DNA from 2 places in the Citrobacter freundii ATCC 8090 genome. Region 2 is predicted to be linked to the other one. Evidence: predicted binding sites of a transcription regulator. Region 2 holds the regulator's gene; the other holds the start of a gene.
The links. Region 2 encodes PurR, which represses purine synthesis genes. Its sites were predicted from a motif close to CANGCAAACGTTTGCNTG; they were not measured.
Positions count from the first base shown of each region.

Region 1: the regulator PurR is predicted to act here: its motif matches at 2,069-2,086, upstream of carA (glutamine-hydrolyzing carbamoyl-phosphate synthase small subunit).

Region 1 covers NZ_CP049015.1:756,855-761,283, forward strand. Annotated here, with positions in the region: gene G4551_RS03720 (LacI family DNA-binding transcriptional regulator) at 1-895, shown strand, start outside; gene dapB (4-hydroxy-tetrahydrodipicolinate reductase) at 1,029-1,850, shown strand; gene carA (glutamine-hydrolyzing carbamoyl-phosphate synthase small subunit) at 2,306-3,454, shown strand; gene carB (carbamoyl-phosphate synthase large subunit) at 3,472-4,429, shown strand, end outside.
Region 2 covers NZ_CP049015.1:2,285,031-2,289,459, reverse strand. Annotated here, with positions in the region: gene sodB (superoxide dismutase [Fe]) at 1-315, shown strand, start outside; gene G4551_RS10990 (MFS transporter) at 355-1,524, opposite strand; gene cydH (cytochrome bd-I accessory subunit CydH) at 1,700-1,789, opposite strand; gene purR (HTH-type transcriptional repressor PurR) at 2,087-3,112, shown strand; gene punR (DNA-binding transcriptional activator PunR) at 3,109-4,041, opposite strand; gene punC (purine nucleoside transporter PunC) at 4,155-4,429, shown strand, end outside.

The sequences.
Region 1 (4,429 bases), 1.5 Mb from region 2:
GCTCAAAGCGCTGGACGATACTGGCTACGTTTATAATCAAACCGCCGCCAACCTGCGTAACCGGAGCAGTAATCAGGTCGGATTGTTGTTACACGATATCACTAACCCTTTTTACGGTGAGATGACGGCAGGGCTGAGCCATGAGATGGAGCGGCATGACCTGCTGCTGTTTCTGGCAAACAGCGAAGAGTCAGGAGAACGGCAGCAAAAATTTGTCGACTCGTTGATGCGCAATAATGCCTGCGGCATGGTGCTCTGCGCGGCGCGTGAAACGCCGACATCCTTCTTCGAAGCGCTGAAACGGCGCAATATTCCCGCCATCATGGTGGTCCGTCCCCTTAGCGATCCTGATTTTGATTTTGTGGGCACCGATAACTTTCTCGGTACGCAAATGGCCACCACCCATTTAGTCAAAATGGGGCACAAGAATATTGCGTTTATTGGGGGGAGCCCAAGTTCCGGGAGCCGGGCGCAGCGTATAGGTGGATTCACCAGCACGTTGCTGGAGCATAGAATATCGCCTAATCCGGAATGGATAGTGGCGACGCAGGCCAGCCAAATTGATGGCGCAAAAGCGGCGGAGTCTCTTCTTCTGCGCTTCCCGCAAATTACCGCTGCCGTTTGTTATCAGGATATCGTGGCGCTTGGGGTCATGCAGGCATTACGTAAAATGGGGCGTGAACCAGGGCGCGATTTTGCGCTGGTGGGGTTCGACGACATCACCGAAGCGGCGCTGGTACAACCTGCGCTCACCACTGTGTCGGTGGCGGCAAAAGAGATTGGTCGCAAGGCTGGGGAGCTGCTTTACAGTCGCATTCAGGGAAATGACGAACCACCGAAACGTATTATTCTGCCGCCTGCGCTGGTGGTCAGAGAATCATGTGGTTTTAGCTGATCGTCATGCCTTTTACTGATATCTCTGCCTGTTTATCATTAAATTCTAATTATCGACGTTTTCGGCTGGCGGCGCAGCGTTGTGCTGGTTAATCTGAAAACGATTTACGTAAAATTAACAAAAGAGAATAGCTATGCATGATGCACAAATCCGCGTTGCCATCGCGGGAGCCGGAGGACGCATGGGGCGTCAGTTGATTCAGGCCACTCTCGGCATGGAAGGCGTACAGCTGGGCGCGGCGCTAGAGCGCGAAGGTTCCTCCTTATTAGGAAGCGATGCCGGAGAGTTAGCGGGAGCCGGGAAAACGGGCGTTACCGTACAAAGTAGCCTTGAAGCGGTGAAAGATGATTTCGATGTTTTCATCGATTTTACCCGCCCGGAAGGCACGCTGACGCATCTGGCGTTTTGCCGCCAGCACGGTAAAGGGATGGTGATTGGCACCACCGGCTTTGATGACGCGGGTAAACAGGCTATTCGTGATGCCGCGCAGGAGATTGCTATCGTTTTCGCCGCGAACTTTAGCGTCGGCGTGAACGTTATGCTTAAGCTGCTGGAGAAAGCGGCGAAAGTGATGGGCGATTACACCGATATTGAGATTATTGAAGCCCACCACCGCCATAAAGTTGATGCGCCGTCAGGCACTGCGCTGGCGATGGGCGAGGCGATTGCCGGGGCGCTGGATAAAGATCTGAAAGACTGCGCAGTCTATTCGCGTGAAGGTTACACCGGCGAGCGCGTACCGGGCACGATCGGCTTTGCCACGGTGCGGGCGGGGGATATCGTTGGTGAGCATACCGCGATGTTTGCTGATATTGGCGAGCGTATTGAGATCACGCATAAAGCGTCCAGCCGCATGACTTTTGCGAACGGTGCGGTGAGATCGGCAATTTGGCTAAAATCAAAGTCAAATGGTCTTTTTGATATGAAAGATGTGCTTGATTTACGTAATTTATAGCTTTTACTACCCTTCGTGATGTGGTTATTGTAATCATAATTATTTGATTGCATGGGGCAATATTTTATTGCCCTTTAATTTTTATCTTTTGAATGTATTTTTTCTTTTAAATGAGTGTTTGTATATGTTTTGTTGGGTTTTTATGTTACCTCAATGTAAATTTTGACCAAATGGTCCACTTTTTTCTCTCCCGCATTCTGTTTTTACACTCTTTGCCTACCGCAAGCGTTTTCCACCACAAGTTAGCTGATCTTTTTGCCTGTTAAATCGTGTGATTTATCCCAGTGGCGCAAAATAATAATAAAAATTACCCTTTTGGGTAGACTTTTACGTGGGCTATCTCTAGAATGCCGCCGTTTGCCAGAAATCCATAGGTAAGCAAATTTGCATTGATTCATGAGGTGTTAATGAATTAATATGCAAATAAAGTGAGTGAATATTCTCTGGAGGGTGTTTTGATTAAGTCAGCGCTATTGGTTCTGGAAGACGGAACCCAGTTTCACGGTCGGGCCATAGGGGCAACAGGTTCGGCGGTTGGGGAAGTCGTTTTCAATACTTCAATGACCGGTTATCAAGAAATCCTCACTGATCCTTCCTATTCCCGCCAAATCGTCACTCTTACTTATCCTCATATCGGTAATGTCGGCACCAATGAAGCCGATGCAGAATCTTCACAGGTACATGCGCAAGGCCTGGTCATCCGCGACCTGCCGCTGATTGCCAGCAACTTCCGCGATACCGAAGACCTCTCTTCTTACCTGAAGCGCCATAACATTGTGGCGATTGCTGATATCGATACTCGTAAGCTGACGCGTTTGCTGCGTGAAAAGGGCGCACAGAACGGCTGCATCATCGCGGGCGATAACCCGGATGCGGCGCTGGCACTGGAAAAGGCAAAAGCTTTCCCTGGCCTGAACGGTATGGATCTGGCGAAAGAAGTGACCACCGCGGAGCCTTATAGCTGGACGCAGGGTAGCTGGACGCTGGCGGGTGACCTGCCGGAAGCAAAATCTGCCGATGAACTGCCGTTCCACGTTGTGGCTTACGATTTCGGCGCTAAACGTAACATTCTGCGTATGTTAGCGGACCGCGGCTGCCGCCTGACGGTTGTACCGGCGAAAACCTCAGCAGAAGACGTTCTGAAGATGAATCCGGACGGTATCTTCCTGTCCAACGGCCCTGGCGACCCGGCGCCGTGCGACTACGCGATTACCGCGATTCAGAAATTCCTCGAAACCGATATTCCGGTATTTGGCATCTGCCTCGGCCATCAGCTGTTGGCGCTGGCGAGCGGTGCGAAGACCATTAAGATGAAGTTTGGCCACCACGGCGGCAACCATCCGGTAAAAGATATTGATAACAACACCGTGATGATCACCGCGCAGAACCACGGTTTTGCTGTAGATGAAGCCTCCATGCCTGCCAACCTGCGCGTGACCCACAAGTCACTGTTCGACGGCACTTTGCAGGGGATTCATCGTACCGACAAACCGGCATTCAGCTTCCAGGGGCACCCTGAAGCGAGTCCGGGGCCGCACGACGCTGCACCGCTGTTCGACCACTTTATCGAGTTAATTGAGCAATACCGTCAGTCCGCGAAATAATCAGGAGTAAAAGAGCCATGCCAAAACGTACAGACATAAAAAGTATCCTGATTCTGGGCGCGGGTCCGATTGTTATCGGTCAGGCGTGTGAGTTTGACTATTCCGGCGCACAGGCGTGTAAAGCCCTGCGTGAAGAGGGTTACCGCGTTATTCTGGTGAACTCCAACCCGGCAACCATCATGACCGACCCGGAAATGGCCGATGCCACCTACATCGAGCCGATTCACTGGGAAGTGGTACGCAAAATCATTGAGAAAGAGCGCCCGGATGCGGTGCTGCCAACCATGGGCGGTCAGACGGCGCTGAACTGTGCGCTGGAGCTGGAACGCCAGGGCGTACTGGCTGAATTCGGCGTGACCATGATTGGCGCAACGGCGGATGCCATTGATAAAGCGGAAGACCGTCGTCGCTTTGATATCGCGATGAAGAAAATTGGTCTCGACACCGCGCGCTCTGGCATCGCTCACACCATGGAAGAAGCGCTGGCGGTTGCTGCTGACGTGGGCTTCCCGTGCATCATCCGACCGAGCTTCACCATGGGCGGCACCGGCGGCGGTATCGCTTATAACCGTGAAGAGTTCGAAGAGATTTGCGAACGCGGTCTGGACCTTTCCCCAACCAACGAGCTGCTGATTGATGAATCGCTGATTGGCTGGAAAGAGTACGAGATGGAAGTGGTGCGTGATAAAAACGACAACTGCATCATCGTCTGCTCCATCGAAAACTTCGACGCGATGGGCATCCATACCGGTGACTCCATCACCGTAGCACCTGCCCAGACGCTGACCGACAAAGAATATCAAATCATGCGTAACGCCTCGATGGCGGTACTGCGTGAAATCGGCGTGGAAACCGGCGGTTCTAACGTCCAGTTTGCGGTAAACCCGAAAAACGGTCGCCTGATTGTCATCGAGATGAACCCGCGCGTATCCCGCTCCTCGGCGCTGGCGTCCAAAGCTACCGGCTTCCCGATTG
Region 2 (4,429 bases):
ACCGGTAAACTGGCCGATGCAATTGCCGCCTCCTTTGGCAGCTTTGCAGATTTCAAAGCGCAGTTCACCGATGCCGCTATCAAAAACTTCGGTTCTGGCTGGACCTGGCTGGTTAAAGGAACTGATGGCAAACTGGCTATCGTCTCCACCTCCAACGCAGGTACTCCGCTGACTACCGACGCGACGCCGCTGATGACCGTTGACGTATGGGAACACGCCTACTACATCGACTATCGCAATGCCCGTCCTGGCTACCTGGAACATTTCTGGGCGCTGGTGAACTGGGAATTTGTTGCGAAGAACTTCGCAGCATAAAAAAGATAACGCAGAAGGGCTTCCTTCTGCGTTTTTGCATTAATTCGCGGTCGTGAAAGCCTCTTCTGGCTGTCTTCTTGCGGAAATAAACACCAGCAGCAGCGCAAGACCCGCCACAATCGCCCCCATCACTGGCACAAAACTGTAGCCTAGGCCGCCTGATATCACCGCCCCACCGGCCGCTGCACCCAGAGCGTTCCCCAGATTAAACGCGCCAATATTGACTGACGATGATATTCCAGGCGCTTCACTGGCAACGCGCATCACACGCATCTGCAACGGTGGAACGACCGCGAACGTCGCCGCGCCCCAGACCACCATACTGATCGCCGCACCCAGCTCATTACGCGCAAGGAAAGGAATGGCCAGCATAATAACCATCAGCAGCAGTAAAAAGCCTTTCAACGTACCGTTGACTGAACGGTCAGCAAACTTGCCACCAAAGTAGTTACCGATCGAGAAACCAATGCCTATCAACACCAGCATCCCGGTAACAAATGCCGGAGTGGCATGAGTGATAGTATGCAGAACTGGCGAGATGTAGGTATAAAGCGTGAACATCGCCCCAGCACCCAGTACAGTAGTCAGTAACGCCGACAACACCTGTGGGCGCATAAGTACCGCCAGTTCGCTGCGAACATCCGGGCGCTCTCCGGCTCCACCCTTGGGTAAGGAGAAGAACAGGCTGACCATAGCAATGACGCCCAGACCCGCAGTGGCCATAAATGACATGCGCCAACCGATGGTTTCACCAAGCCATGTCGCCGCCGGAACGCCACCAATATTGGCGATGGTTAACCCCATAAACATCGTTGCTACGGCGCTGGCCTGCTTATGTTTGGGTACAACACTGGCAGCAACCACTGAACCGAGACCAAAAAAGGCCCCATGGTTAAGACTGGTCAAAATACGCGATAGCATTAGCGTGGTGTAATCCGGCGAGATAGCCGAAAGCACATTACCCAGCGTGAAAATCGCCATCAGGAATATCAAAGCATTACGTCGCGCGCGATGAGACAGCAGCAATGTCATCAGCGGTGCACCTACCATCACACCTACCGCATAGGCGCTGATCAGCATGCCGGCCGCCGGAATCGAGACATCCACACCTTTGGCTATGACGGGCAATAATCCCATTGGCGAAAATTCGGTGGTGCCTATGCCAAACGCTCCGATCGCCAGCGCCAGTAAAGGATAATTGAGTTTCATATTGCGACTCCGTAACGTCGAGCCGTGGCGCGACATAAAATAAGAGTCAAAAGCATGACATTGATCGCAAAATTAATAAAGTTAACAAAATTGCAAAAGACTTTTGCTTATTCGCAAACAATAGAAGAGATAGACGAGCGGAAAGAGTGAGGGAGAGCTAACTCCCTCGGGGAAATCAATGCAGCGCTGCGGTCAGGCCACCCGCGACGATCAAACCCAGAACAATAATGGTAGTCACTAACGAAAATTTCAGATCGGTGCTCATCAAGTTTTCTCCTTTTTATTCCCACACAAAAAGTGATATTGCGCATTTTTACACACTTGAAAGCAAAAATCTCTCACGATTTATATTGATAACTGCTTTTAACTCTTCCCCTTTTCGTTAAGATCAGACAAAATTCCACGCTTACTTGATTAGCGTACCGGCCATTGACCCCTTCCTGACGTTCCGTGTCGTTTTCCCGGCGTGCCGCAACCCTTACGTTGCGCTAAGGGTGTGTAAAGGCAAACGTTTACCTGGAGTATTCTCAGGAGCTTAGGATATGGTCTGGAGTGAGATGTAATGGCAACAATTAAAGATGTAGCGAAGCGAGCAAACGTTTCCACTACAACCGTATCACACGTAATTAACAAGACGCGCTTTGTCGCGGAAGAAACGCGTAATGCTGTCTGGGCAGCGATCAAAGAACTGCACTATTCTCCGAGCGCAGTTGCCCGCAGCCTGAAGGTGAATCACACCAAGTCTATTGGCTTGCTGGCGACCAGCAGCGAAGCGGCCTATTTCGCAGAAATTATCGAAGCCGTGGAGAAAAACTGTTTCCAGAAAGGCTATACGCTGATTCTGGGTAACGCATGGAACAGTCTCGAAAAGCAGCAGGCCTATCTGTCGATGATGGCGCAAAAGCGCGTTGATGGTCTGCTGGTGATGTGTTCTGAGTATCCGGAGTCGCTGCTTTCGATGCTCGAAGAGTATCGCCATATTCCGATGGTCGTCATGGACTGGGGCGAAGCTAAAGCCGACTTTACCGATACGGTCATTGATAACGCCTTCGAAGGCGGTTACATGGCGGGTCGGTATCTGGTAGAACGCGGTCATCGTGAAATTGGCGTGATCCCAGGTCCAATGGAACGTAACACCGGGGCCGGGCGTCTGGCGGGCTTTATGAAAGCGATGGAAGAAGCGCTGATTAAAGTGCCTGATAACTGGATTGTCCAGGGCGATTTCGAGCCTGAGTCCGGCTATCGCGCCATGCAGCAAATTCTGTCGCAGTCGCATCGTCCGACCGCTGTCTTCTGCGGTGGCGATATTATGGCGATGGGTGCGCTGTGCGCCGCTGACGAAATGGGTCTGCGCGTGCCACAGGATGTCTCACTCATCGGCTACGACAACGTGCGCAACGCCCGCTTCTTCACGCCGGCCTTAACGACTATTCACCAGCCGAAGGATTCACTAGGTGAAACGGCCTTCAACATGCTGTTAGACCGTATCGTGAATAAACGTGAAGAGTCACAGTCTATCGAGGTGCATCCACGTCTGGTTGAGCGTCGCTCCGTTGCCGACGGTCCGTTCCGCGATTACCGCCGTTAAGCCTGTTGTGCGGGAGTCTCATCTGGCTCCCGCAGCCATTCCTTGTTCAACGTTTCACTATCCCCTAAATAGTCCAGCAGCCACCTCAATGCCGGTGACGTATCGTTCTGCTGCCATGTCAGACAGCATGCAGCATCAGGAAAGGGGTTCTCCAGTTGCAGCGCAACCCACTTGCCGCTATCGATCCACGGCTTGGCAAAATGCGTCGGTACCATGCCCACGCATAATCCCGCGGACAAACAGGTCGCAGAAGATTCCCAGTCGGGCACGACGACGCGTTTTTGGTTATCCAGCAGCCAGGTAATACGCTTTGGCAGCGTACGGGAGGTATCTTCGCGTACCAGTGACGGCCAGTTGCGCAACGTATCATCACTTAGCGGTCCGGGCATTGACGCCAGTGGATGATGGCTGGCTACCACGCAGCTCCAGCTCAGCATTCCCATATCGCGGAAGGTATAGCGTCCCCCTACCGGAATCGCCTGTGTGGCGCCGATGGCCAGCTCCACGCGTCCATCGGACAGCGCGTCCCATACGCCGTTAAACACTTCCTGAAAAACTAACAACTCCACATCATCAAAGTGACGGTAGAAATCCACGATCATCTGTCGGGTACGATCCGGGCGGACAATGTTATCGACTGCGATCGCCAGCTGCCCGCGCCAGCCGTTGGCAATTTGCTGGCATTGCTGGCGCGTGATCTGCATTTTTTTGATAACAGAGCGACCTTCTTTTAAAAACCATGCCCCGGCAGGCGTTAATTCCACATCCCGATGGCGTCGCTCAAAAAGTGGTACCGCCAGCCACTCTTCCAGTTGGCGCACAGTGTAGCTTACCGCCGAAGGTACACGGTGTAGCTCCTGTGCGGCTGAACTAAAGCTACCGTTACGCGCAACCGCATCAACCACTTCAAGTGAATATTCCGACCACATATTCTGCCTGCAAAAATTTTGAAATCAGTAAGCAAATATTAGCGTTTCACAGCGAGAATTACACTCACTACACTCAGCGGCATTGTTCTATTGCTAAAAAAAGAGAAATAATGATGCAACCTGGGAAAGGGTTTTTAGTCTGGCTAGCGGGCCTTAGCGTGCTCGGCTTTCTGGCAACAGATATGTATCTGCCCGCCTTCGCCGCAATTCAGTCCGATCTGCAAACGCCTGCATCTGCCGTCAGCGCTAGCCTGAGCTTGTTCTTAGCCGGTTTTGCCGTCGCACAACTGCTGTGGGGACCGCTCTCTGACCACTATGGTCGCAAGCCTATTTTGCTGCTGGGTTTATCTATTTTCGCACTGGGCAGTCTGGGCATGCTGTGGGTTGA